One region of the Anoxybacillus eryuanensis genome, then DNA from elsewhere that is predicted to be linked to it. Evidence: riboswitches for the same ligand, from Rfam matches in the RefSeq annotation. Region 1 holds a riboswitch; each other region holds the start of a gene.
The links. A riboswitch is a leader RNA that binds a small molecule or an ion and turns the genes downstream of it on or off. The one in region 1 is predicted to bind S-adenosylmethionine.
Positions count from the first base shown of each region.

Region 1 (3,284 bases):
AAACGTATGTTCAATGCCAAATCGGCTTAATACATCGGTGATGATGCGATACGTTCCGCCATATACGTCATCAGTAACGAGCACATGATCACCTTTCGACAACAATAAAAATGCCGTAGAAATCGCCGCCATGCCGGAGGCGAACGCAAAGCCACTGACGCCCCCCTCTAGTTCTGCAATCGTTTCTTCTAACGCCTCGCGCGTCGGATTGCCCGAACGGCTATAATCGTACTTTCCGAACGTATCAAAATCAAACTGATGAAACGTTGACGCATGATGAATCGGGACGCTCACCGCGCCCGTTTGCGCATCAATTTGCCATTTATTATGAACGAGTTGCGTTTGCACATCCATCCTCTACACCTCTTTCATGCGTTGAAACGCTTGTGTTAAATCAGCAATTAAATCGTCAACATGTTCGATACCGACCGAAAAACGCAACAGTCGATTACATACCCCGTTGGCGATACGAACGTCTTCTGGAATATCCATATGCGTTTGCGTCGCTGGATACGTAATAAAACTTTCGACACCGCCTAAACTTTCCGCAAACGTAATAAGCTTTAAGCTTCGTAAAAAGGTATTCACCCACCGTTCGTCGCCCACGCGAAACGACAACATGCCTCCTTTTCCCGGATAAAGCACATCGGTCACGTCTTCATGTTGCGCTAAAAATTCATAAATCGCTTTTGCGTTTTGTTCATGTTGGCGCATGCGAAGCGCGAGCGTTTTCATGCCGCGAATTAACAACCATGAATCAAACGGCGACAACACCGCACCGATCGCGTTATGATACATTGCCAATTGCTCGCACAACGCTTTTCCTTTTGCGACAATGAGCCCAGCAAGCACATCGTTATGCCCGCCTAAATATTTCGTCGCGCTATGAATGACGATGTCTGCTCCTTTTGTTAATGGCTTTTGTAACATAGGTGTGTAAAATGTATTATCGACAATGAGAAGGAGATGATGTTGTTTCGCAAACGCTGCCACCGCTTCAATGTCCGCTTCTTGCATGAGCGGATTTGTCGGCGTCTCTAAAAAAATCCCTTTCGTTTTGTCCGTCACATGTGCCTTCACCGCATCGAGATCGCGAAAATCGACGTATGTAAACGACAGCCCGTATTTCTTCCACCCTTTTTCAAATAGTCGATACGTTCCACCATATAAATCCGCGGAAACGAGAAAATGATCGCCGCTTTCAAACAACGCAAACAACGTTTGAATGGCAGCCATCCCCGAGCTACATGCGAAGCCTTGATCCCCTTCTTCTAGCTCGGCGATCGCTTCTTCGACAATACGTCTCGTCGGGTTTCCTGTCCGAATGTAATCGTACCCTGTCGATTGTCCGATCCCTTCATGACGATATGCTGTTGAAAAATACACAGGCGGGTTGACCGTTCCTGTCGTCGTTTCGCTTCGATTGCCGATTTGCGCTAATACCGTTTCGATATGACTCATGCCCTCTCTCCCTTTCCGAAAAAATAAAAAGCCTTCTAAGAAGAAGGCTTTTTGTCCATAGACAACGACTTCTTCTTATCTTCCGAATTGAACACCAATTCGCTGGATTTAGCACCTGACCGTTTTCGGCTGGTTGCTGAAGGTTCATCGGGCCAGTCCCTCCCCTTCTCTCGATAAGAATGCACAAGTATTGAATTTTCTGATTTTTAATTAATGTACCGTATTTCCAAAAAAATTGCAACTGTTTTTTATCGTCTAAACATGACAAACTTGCTGTACATCGAGGGAGACTCATTCCTTTTCTAACAACTCACGCACTTTTTCTTCGGAAAGATCGGTAACGTTCGCAATATCTTTGACGCTCATTCCTTTTCTCGCCATCGTTTGTATAAGATGTTTCATACCTTGTTTTATTCCTTGCTTCACTCCTTCTTCTCTTCCCTTTTCTAACGCCTTTTGTTCATACGAAATCATGAGTTCCAACACTTGTTCTTTTTCCTTTGTCTCCATTTCATTCACCTCGCTTCGCAGTTTTCGTTCTTCTTCATCTGATAGTTTTACATATGTTTCAAAAAAGCCAAACAGCAACCGTTGTTTCGCTTCGTCTAATTCCATCCGCACAAGCATGCGTAAAAATTGCTTTTTCAATTCTACTCGTTCACTTTCAGTATACCCCATTTTACTGAGCAGTGCAGCGGCGATCGGGTTATCTTGGCGGATGTAGTCGCGCCAGTTTTGTTTACGAAGTTCCACAGTGAAAAAATGAAAGTCGAGAACATGACCAAACGGAAATTGGAGGGTAAATGTCGATGGTTCATCGCGGATCGTGTCGTAGCTAAAGACGGCAATCGGTACGATATGTTTACGGTATTTCTCAAACAAGCGGCTAAAGTAAATAAACATTCGTTCAGGAAACGATGGTTGGACGTAGCTTTGATTTTCGATATGAACGATAATTAAGCTATCCTCCCCTCTCAGTTTCGTTTCCACAAGCAAATCAACGCGATATTTCTCCCCTGCCACTACATCGGTAAATAGCTCCTCCGACAAAAACGATACGTGGCGAAAGTCGATATGCTCATGCATCGTCGGGAAAAAGAGAACGATAAACTCCTCAAAAAACGTCTGAATTAACTGTTTAAACAAACGGTCGTGGTCAATAGACATACATTCACCTCGCATACAGTTATTTCGACGTTTTTATTCGACAACATCGATCATTTTCCTGCATCATTGAAGTGCATCAAAAAGCTACACTTAAATTTTCATGCATTCAAAAAGACTTGAGGATCTCCCCCCAAGTCTTTCATCGTTCAGCCGCAAGCGCATCGGCTTTTGTTGGATGGACGGTTCCAGCAGGATGTTGTGGCGGCGCATAAATAGAATATAGCTTGAGCGGAATATTTCCGGTGTTGATTACATTATGCCACGTTCCGGCAGGCACAAAAATGGCAAAGCCATCGCTGACTCGTCGTTCAAACGTCCATTCATTTTTCCTCTTCCCCATCCGTACGATGCCTTCGCCTTGTTCAATACGTAAAAATTGATCGACACCGCGATGAATTTCTACACCAATATCTTCCCCGACACGAAGGCTCATTAACGTCACTTGTAAATGCGGTCCTGTCCATAACGTCGTACGAAACATGTCGTTTCGTTTCGTCGCGTCTTCCATTTGGACAACAAACGGGTTCGGTCCGTAATCTTTCGTGTTTTCTCGCGGAAGCGGATACATCGGATACGGATACATCGGCACATACACATAAGTCGGATAGTAATAATACATGTTCCCACCTCTTTCTTTATCGTCATCGCTATGTTAT
Region 1 covers NZ_JBPODS010000001.1:311,438-314,721, forward strand. Annotated here, with positions in the region: gene metC (cystathionine beta-lyase) at 1-354, opposite strand, end outside; gene HNQ84_RS01605 (methionine biosynthesis PLP-dependent protein) at 358-1,461, opposite strand; SAM riboswitch class I at 1,534-1,641, opposite strand; gene HNQ84_RS01610 (Rpn family recombination-promoting nuclease/putative transposase) at 1,753-2,628, opposite strand; gene HNQ84_RS01615 (cupin domain-containing protein) at 2,768-3,247, opposite strand.

Region 2 (3,284 bases), on a different contig from region 1:
AACTTGTCATGTGACATGTAGCTTCACTGTCAAGTAAAAGAAGTCTCTCTCCTTCATTGCTGTGGCGAATCGCATGTGCCAAATGAGTAGAAACTTTTTCTTTTGATAATATCACGGATACACCTGCTTCATATGCACATAGAGCGAATGGTGGATAGTTGCATAGCGTAATGACATTTATCATAGGGTGTGTTTTCTTCGCACTTTTTATCCAGTCCAATACTTTTATTATGTGCATGTGCATATTTATCACAATGACATCTGGTACATGTATATGTATGAGAGTCTCTAGTGAATCAATACAAGAAATAGAACCGACAATAGTTATTCCTCTCTCTTCTTCTAATAATTTTTCCAAACCAAGCAAATAGACAGGATCGGAATCAACAAGCAATGTACGAATAGTCATGCGATTTCCCTCTCTACTCTTTTCCTAAATTCTACTTCATTTAATAAACTTTGTCATTTATTTTGAAGAAAATGGCGGATTTTCGCCAAAAAATTGGCGGAAAATACTGATTTTTTTTTTTTTTATTCTTGATAAATTGAAAATAGCTGATCAGCTATTTTTTGAAGTTAGGAGGAGCATAAGCAATGTATAAGTTAAAATAAAGAACTTCCGATTTTTATCTAAAACAGGCTAACATAGCATATCTCGGATGAGTAATCAATTAAATAAGAATTAAGATCTCTAAAATCCACGGTACTGATGTTCAACTAGCATTATGAGTAAATATACGATGTGAGGAGAAAAAGTAATGAAAATTAAATTTAAAAATTTGGTTTTAGCTACTACCCTAGCATTTGCTTTTACCCTGTCATTAGAGGGTTTTTTTGGATCGTTAATTACAACTGAAGCTAGTACTCTCCAGAAGCAAGTATATAAAGAGGGGAATGTAACAATTACAGTTACTCCTACAGTAGGGAGTTCAATAGCCAATTTAAGCAATTCAAAGTCAAAAATTACCCCACTTGATACTATCGTTCGAGGAAATAAAAAGACGAAAACAGTTCAGAGTATGTATGGTACGGTCACAATGACAGTTACTTATGATCGAAATCTAACAACTAAGACTTCTACGATTACGGGGATTTATTCTTTAGAAAACACCGACTCTTACTTGAAATTAGTTGATAAATGGTATACTTCCAGTGTTGCACAAGCCGACTACTATGACTCATTTCATAAAGTTTATGTAACGATTAGAATTACAAAAGAAGAATGTGATTAATGTATTCACTCAGCCTGTAGCTATATAGATACAATCGAAAAGTTTACCCTCATTTTTTTGGACTGAAGGGGCTGATCGAAAACGTATTAGTGTTTTGGATCAGCCCTTTACTCTTTCGCGTAAGCGGTTGTTGCTCGGTCGCCCGACATTAGCAATATAATGATTTCTTATATTGAAGTCAAAAAATGAAGTCAAAAAATTTTTTATTGACATCGTCCTTCTTTCGATGATATACTCACATTCGTAGTTCAGCATCATTCTTGAATACATTAAAACGTTAACTGAATAAAGCGTTTAAAAGAGCTCTTATCAAGAGAGGTGGAGGGATGTGCCCGATGAAACCCGGCAACCGTCAGCGCTGCTGAAATGGTGCCAATTCACACAAAGCGTTTGCTTTGAGAGATAAGAGACAGAATGGACGATTCGCGCCTTTCTGTTCTCTTGAGCAGAAAGGCTTTTTTCATGGAAGGAAGGTGACAGCAACGTGATCACATTATCGAATGTAACAAAAGTGTACAAAGCAGCAAGTGGGAATGTAACGGCAGTCGATCATGTAAACTTGCATATCGAACAAGGAGAAATTTTCGGCATCATCGGTTATAGTGGGGCAGGGAAAAGTTCCCTCATTCGATTGTTAAATGGACTAGAAAAGCCGACAAGTGGTGAAGTCATTGTCGATGGAAAAGATATGGGGAAAATTAGCGGAAAGCAGTTGCGTCAAGCGCGCCAACAAATCGGGATGATTTTCCAACATTTTAATTTACTTTGGTCGCGAACGGTGCGTGAAAACATTGCTTTTCCGTTAGAAATTGCAGGCGTGCCGAAAGAAGAACGAATGAAACGCGTCGATGAACTCGTTCAACTTGTCGGTTTGCAAGGGAGAGAACATGCGTATCCGTCACAACTGAGCGGAGGACAAAAGCAGCGCGTCGGCATTGCGCGCGCATTAGCGAACAACCCGAAAGTGTTATTATGTGATGAAGCAACGTCGGCGCTTGATCCACAAACGACCGATTCAATTTTAGATTTGCTTGTTGATATTAACAAACGCCTCGGCTTAACGATCGTATTAATTACACACGAAATGCACGTTATTCGTAAAATTTGTGATCGTGTAGCGGTAATGGAAAACGGAAAAATTGTCGAAATGGGCGAAGTGCTTCACGTGTTCCGTAAGCCAGAACAACCGATTACGAAACGATTTGTTCAGCAAGTCACAGAGCCGGAGGAAACAAAAGAAGCGATGTTGCATCTTCTTGAACGTTATCCGAACGGGAAAGTCGTTCAACTTACGTTTGTCGGCGAAGCGGCTGAGCAGCCGCTCATTACACAACTTATTCGCCAATTCGATTTGAATATAAATATTTTACAAGGGAAAATTTCACAAACGCATCACGGTTCATACGGGGTGTTGTTCATTCACTTAGATGGTGCGAATGAAGAAATTGAGCGAGCGCTCGCTTTTATTCGCCAGCAAGAAGTTGAAGTGGAGGTGTTGGCGAATGTCCAATGAACTATTTCCGAATGTCGTTTGGGAAAAAATATGGGCGGCAACGATGGAAACGTTGTATATGACCGCTATTTCTGTTGTAGCAACATTTGTGCTCGGTATTTTACTTGGGTTGTTGTTGTTTCTAACGTCTAAGGGAAACATATGGGAAAATCGTTTGATTAACGGTGTGATCGCATCGTTCGTCAATATTTTCCGTTCCATCCCGTTCATTATTTTAATTATTTTGCTCATTCCGTTTACAAAGCTCGTTGTCGGCACGATTCTTGGAGCGAATGCTGCGCTACCAGCGCTTATTATTGGTGCTGCACCGTTTTATGCACGCATGGTTGAAATTGCGCTTCGTGAAATTGATAAAGGTGTCATTGAAGCGGCAAAAGCGATGGGAGCGACGACGACAACAATCATTTGGAAAGTGCTTCTTCCAGAAGCGCTCCCTGCCCTTGTATCTGGGATTACGGTAACAGCGATCGCGCTCGTTGGTTACACAGCGATGGCAGGAGTTGTTGGTGCTGGGGGGCTTGGAAACTTAGCGTATTTAG
Region 2 covers NZ_JBPODS010000013.1:47,039-50,322, reverse strand. Annotated here, with positions in the region: gene HNQ84_RS11885 (response regulator transcription factor) at 1-409, opposite strand, end outside; gene HNQ84_RS11880 (hypothetical protein) at 759-1,232, shown strand; SAM riboswitch class I at 1,536-1,641, shown strand; gene HNQ84_RS11875 (methionine ABC transporter ATP-binding protein) at 1,717-2,745, shown strand; gene HNQ84_RS11870 (methionine ABC transporter permease) at 2,735-3,284, shown strand, end outside.
Region 2: another riboswitch for S-adenosylmethionine. It lies ahead of HNQ84_RS11875 (methionine ABC transporter ATP-binding protein); the one in region 1 lies ahead of HNQ84_RS01605 (methionine biosynthesis PLP-dependent protein).

Region 3 (3,284 bases), on a different contig from region 1:
GCACATATTGAAACGTTAAATAATGATGGAGTGCTTCTCTGTTGATATCTCCATCAATTGCTAATAAGAGGCTTTTCTTTTCCGAAGCAACGAGAAGACGATCATCTTCAATCGTATAAAAAAATGGCTTAATACCAAACGGATCGCGTGCAGCAAATACTATTTTTTCTTCTTTATCCCAAATGACGAAAGCAAACATACCGCGCAATTGCTGAACACAAGCCTCTTTTGTTTCAGCATATAACGCTAAAATAACTTCTGTATCTGAATGTGTCGTAAATTTATATCCTTTTTGCTCAAGTTGCTCGCGCAATTCAATATAGTTGTAGATTTCTCCATTAAAAATAATCCAATATCGATCATTTTCATAGGAAAGCGGCTGATGACCTGCCTCTAAATCAATAATGCTCAGACGACGAAAAGCAAAATGCACATGCTCATCGAAAAAATATCCTTCGTCATCTGGTCCACGATGAATAATCGCATCATTCATCTGACGAAACGTCTGTTTCCATTCACCGCATATTTGATTTGGTTGATCATATATAACCCCAACAAAGCCACACATGTTTTCACCCCGTTTCACTAACAAATAGAGAGAGCTACATGACGTAACTCTCTCCCTTTTCTTACTTCGCTAACTGTAACGCTTGTTGTTTTAATGCTTCTGCTTTATCAGTACGCTCCCAAGGAAGATCAATATCTGTGCGACCAAAGTGACCGTAAGCAGCTGTTTGTTTGTAAATTGGACGGCGAAGATCAAGCATTTTGATGATGCCTGCTGGGCGAAGGTCAAAATTGTTGCGCACCACTTCAATTAATACATCTTCAGATACTTTACCTGTGCCGAACGTATCAATGGAAATTGATACTGGTTGCGCCACACCGATCGCATACGCTAACTGCACTTCACATTTATCTGCAAGACCTGCTGCAACGATGTTTTTCGCTACGTAACGAGCGGCATATGCTGCCGAACGGTCTACTTTCGTTGGGTCTTTTCCTGAGAATGCTCCACCACCGTGACGAGCATAACCACCGTACGTGTCAACGATAATTTTGCGTCCTGTTAACCCTGCATCACCTTGTGGGCCGCCGATCACGAAACGACCTGTTGGGTTAATGAAATATTTTGTGTTTTCATCGATCAACTCCGCTGGAACAACAGGTTGAATGACATGCTCTTTAATGTTGCGTACAATTTGATCTTGTGTAATTTCTGGATGATGTTGTGTAGAAACAACGATCGTATCGATACGTACAGGTTTGCCGTTTTCATCATACTCCACTGTCACTTGCGTTTTTCCGTCTGGACGTAAATAAGGTAAGATATCTTCTTTCCGCACTTCAGCTAGACGGCGCGCAAGTTTATGTGCGAGCGAAATTGGAAGCGGCATAAGCTCTTTCGTTTCGTTGCACGCGAAGCCAAACATTAATCCTTGGTCACCTGCACCGATCGCCTCGATTTCTTCATCTGTCATTTGCCCTTCACGAGCTTCTAACGCTTTGTCAACACCCATCGCAATATCTGGAGATTGCTCATCAATTGATGTTAATACAGCGCACGTATCTGCATCAAAGCCGTATTTTGCGCGCGTATAGCCAATTTCACGAATCGTTTCACGGACAATTTTCGGAATATCTACATATGTAGATGTTGTAATTTCCCCGCTCACTAAAACAAGCCCTGTTGTTACGCTCGTTTCACACGCAACACGCGCATTTGGATCATTCGCTAAAATCGCATCTAAAATCGCATCGGAAATTTGGTCACAAATTTTATCCGGATGCCCTTCCGTTACAGATTCAGACGTAAACAGACGACGTTTAGGCATTCAAACATTCCTCCTCAATAATAATGACAAATGATACGGTACTCATCCCTCTTATTATGGTCTATCGTGAAAAAAACCTTTCCTTCAGAGGAAAGGTTTTTGCATTTGTCTGCGCCTTTCACTCTTATCGTTCAAGGGCGTTCCCTTGCCACAGGTTAGCACCTTTTCACATACGTGACGGTTGCTGGGTTTCATCGGGCCTGTCTCCCTCCACCAACTCGGGATAAGAGTATCCGTTCATCTCAGCATCATATCACATATATCATCAGCGAGTCAACGTTTTTTCTACTGTAATGATTTTGAAAATAAATTCAAGAAAAATACACGAATTAGTATGGACTATTTATTAAAATGTGTTATACTTTTTACATAAAGATAAATCAAACAAAGGTAGGTTTTGTCCAATGAATTCCATTGAACTGACAAACAAATTATCGACACTCTTACAAAGGGATGGGGTTTTTCATAACTTATCTGTACCACGACTAGTAGAGAAGGTATTAACTCGGAAAGAAGGCATTCTTACTTTATCAGGAGCGATTTGTGCAACAACAGGAAAATATACAGGTCGCTCCCCGAAAGATAAATATATTGTCGAAGAGCCATCCGTGAAACATAAAATTGATTGGGGAACTGTCAATCAGCCAATTTCTGAAGAAGTATTTGATAAACTTTACAACAAAGTAATCGACTACTTAATGACAAAAGAAGAATTGTTTGTATTTAATGGCTTCGCAGGCGCTGATCCAGCTTATCGTTTGCCGATTCAAGTTGTCAACGAATTTGCTTGGCATAACTTATTCGCCCATCAGTTGTTCATTCGTCCAACAACGGAAGAATTACAAGCGCATGAGCCACAATTTACAGTCATTTCTGCTCCAACATTTAAAGCCGATCCAGCCGTTGACGGCACGCGTTCAGAAACGTTTATTATCATCTCGTTTGAACGTCGCACTGTGCTAATTGGTGGAACAGAATATGCAGGTGAAATGAAAAAATCAATTTTCTCCGTCATGAACTTCTTATTGCCAGAGCAAGGAATCTTCCCGATGCACTGCTCAGCAAACGTAGGTCAAGAAGGCGATGTCGCGCTCTTTTTTGGTTTATCAGGGACAGGGAAAACGACGCTTTCTGCTGATCCAAACCGTCGCTTAATTGGCGATGACGAGCACGGTTGGTCAAACAACGGTGTCTTTAATATTGAAGGCGGATGTTATGCCAAGTGCATTAACTTATCACGTGAAAAAGAGCCACAAATTTTTGACGCGATTCGCTTCGGCTCGGTATTAGAAAACGTCATGATTGACCCAGATACGCGCATACCAAACTATGATGATGCGACGTTAACTGAAAATACACGTGCAGCATACCCGCTTGAAGCGATGGATAACATCGTTCAGCCAAGCGTTGCTGGTCACCCGCATACAATCGTCTTTTTAACAGCGGACG
Region 3 covers NZ_JBPODS010000014.1:27,268-30,551, forward strand. Annotated here, with positions in the region: gene asnB (asparagine synthase (glutamine-hydrolyzing)) at 1-568, opposite strand, end outside; gene metK (methionine adenosyltransferase) at 630-1,835, opposite strand; SAM riboswitch class I at 1,957-2,065, opposite strand; gene pckA (phosphoenolpyruvate carboxykinase (ATP)) at 2,240-3,284, shown strand, end outside.
Region 3: another riboswitch for S-adenosylmethionine. It lies ahead of metK (methionine adenosyltransferase); the one in region 1 lies ahead of HNQ84_RS01605 (methionine biosynthesis PLP-dependent protein).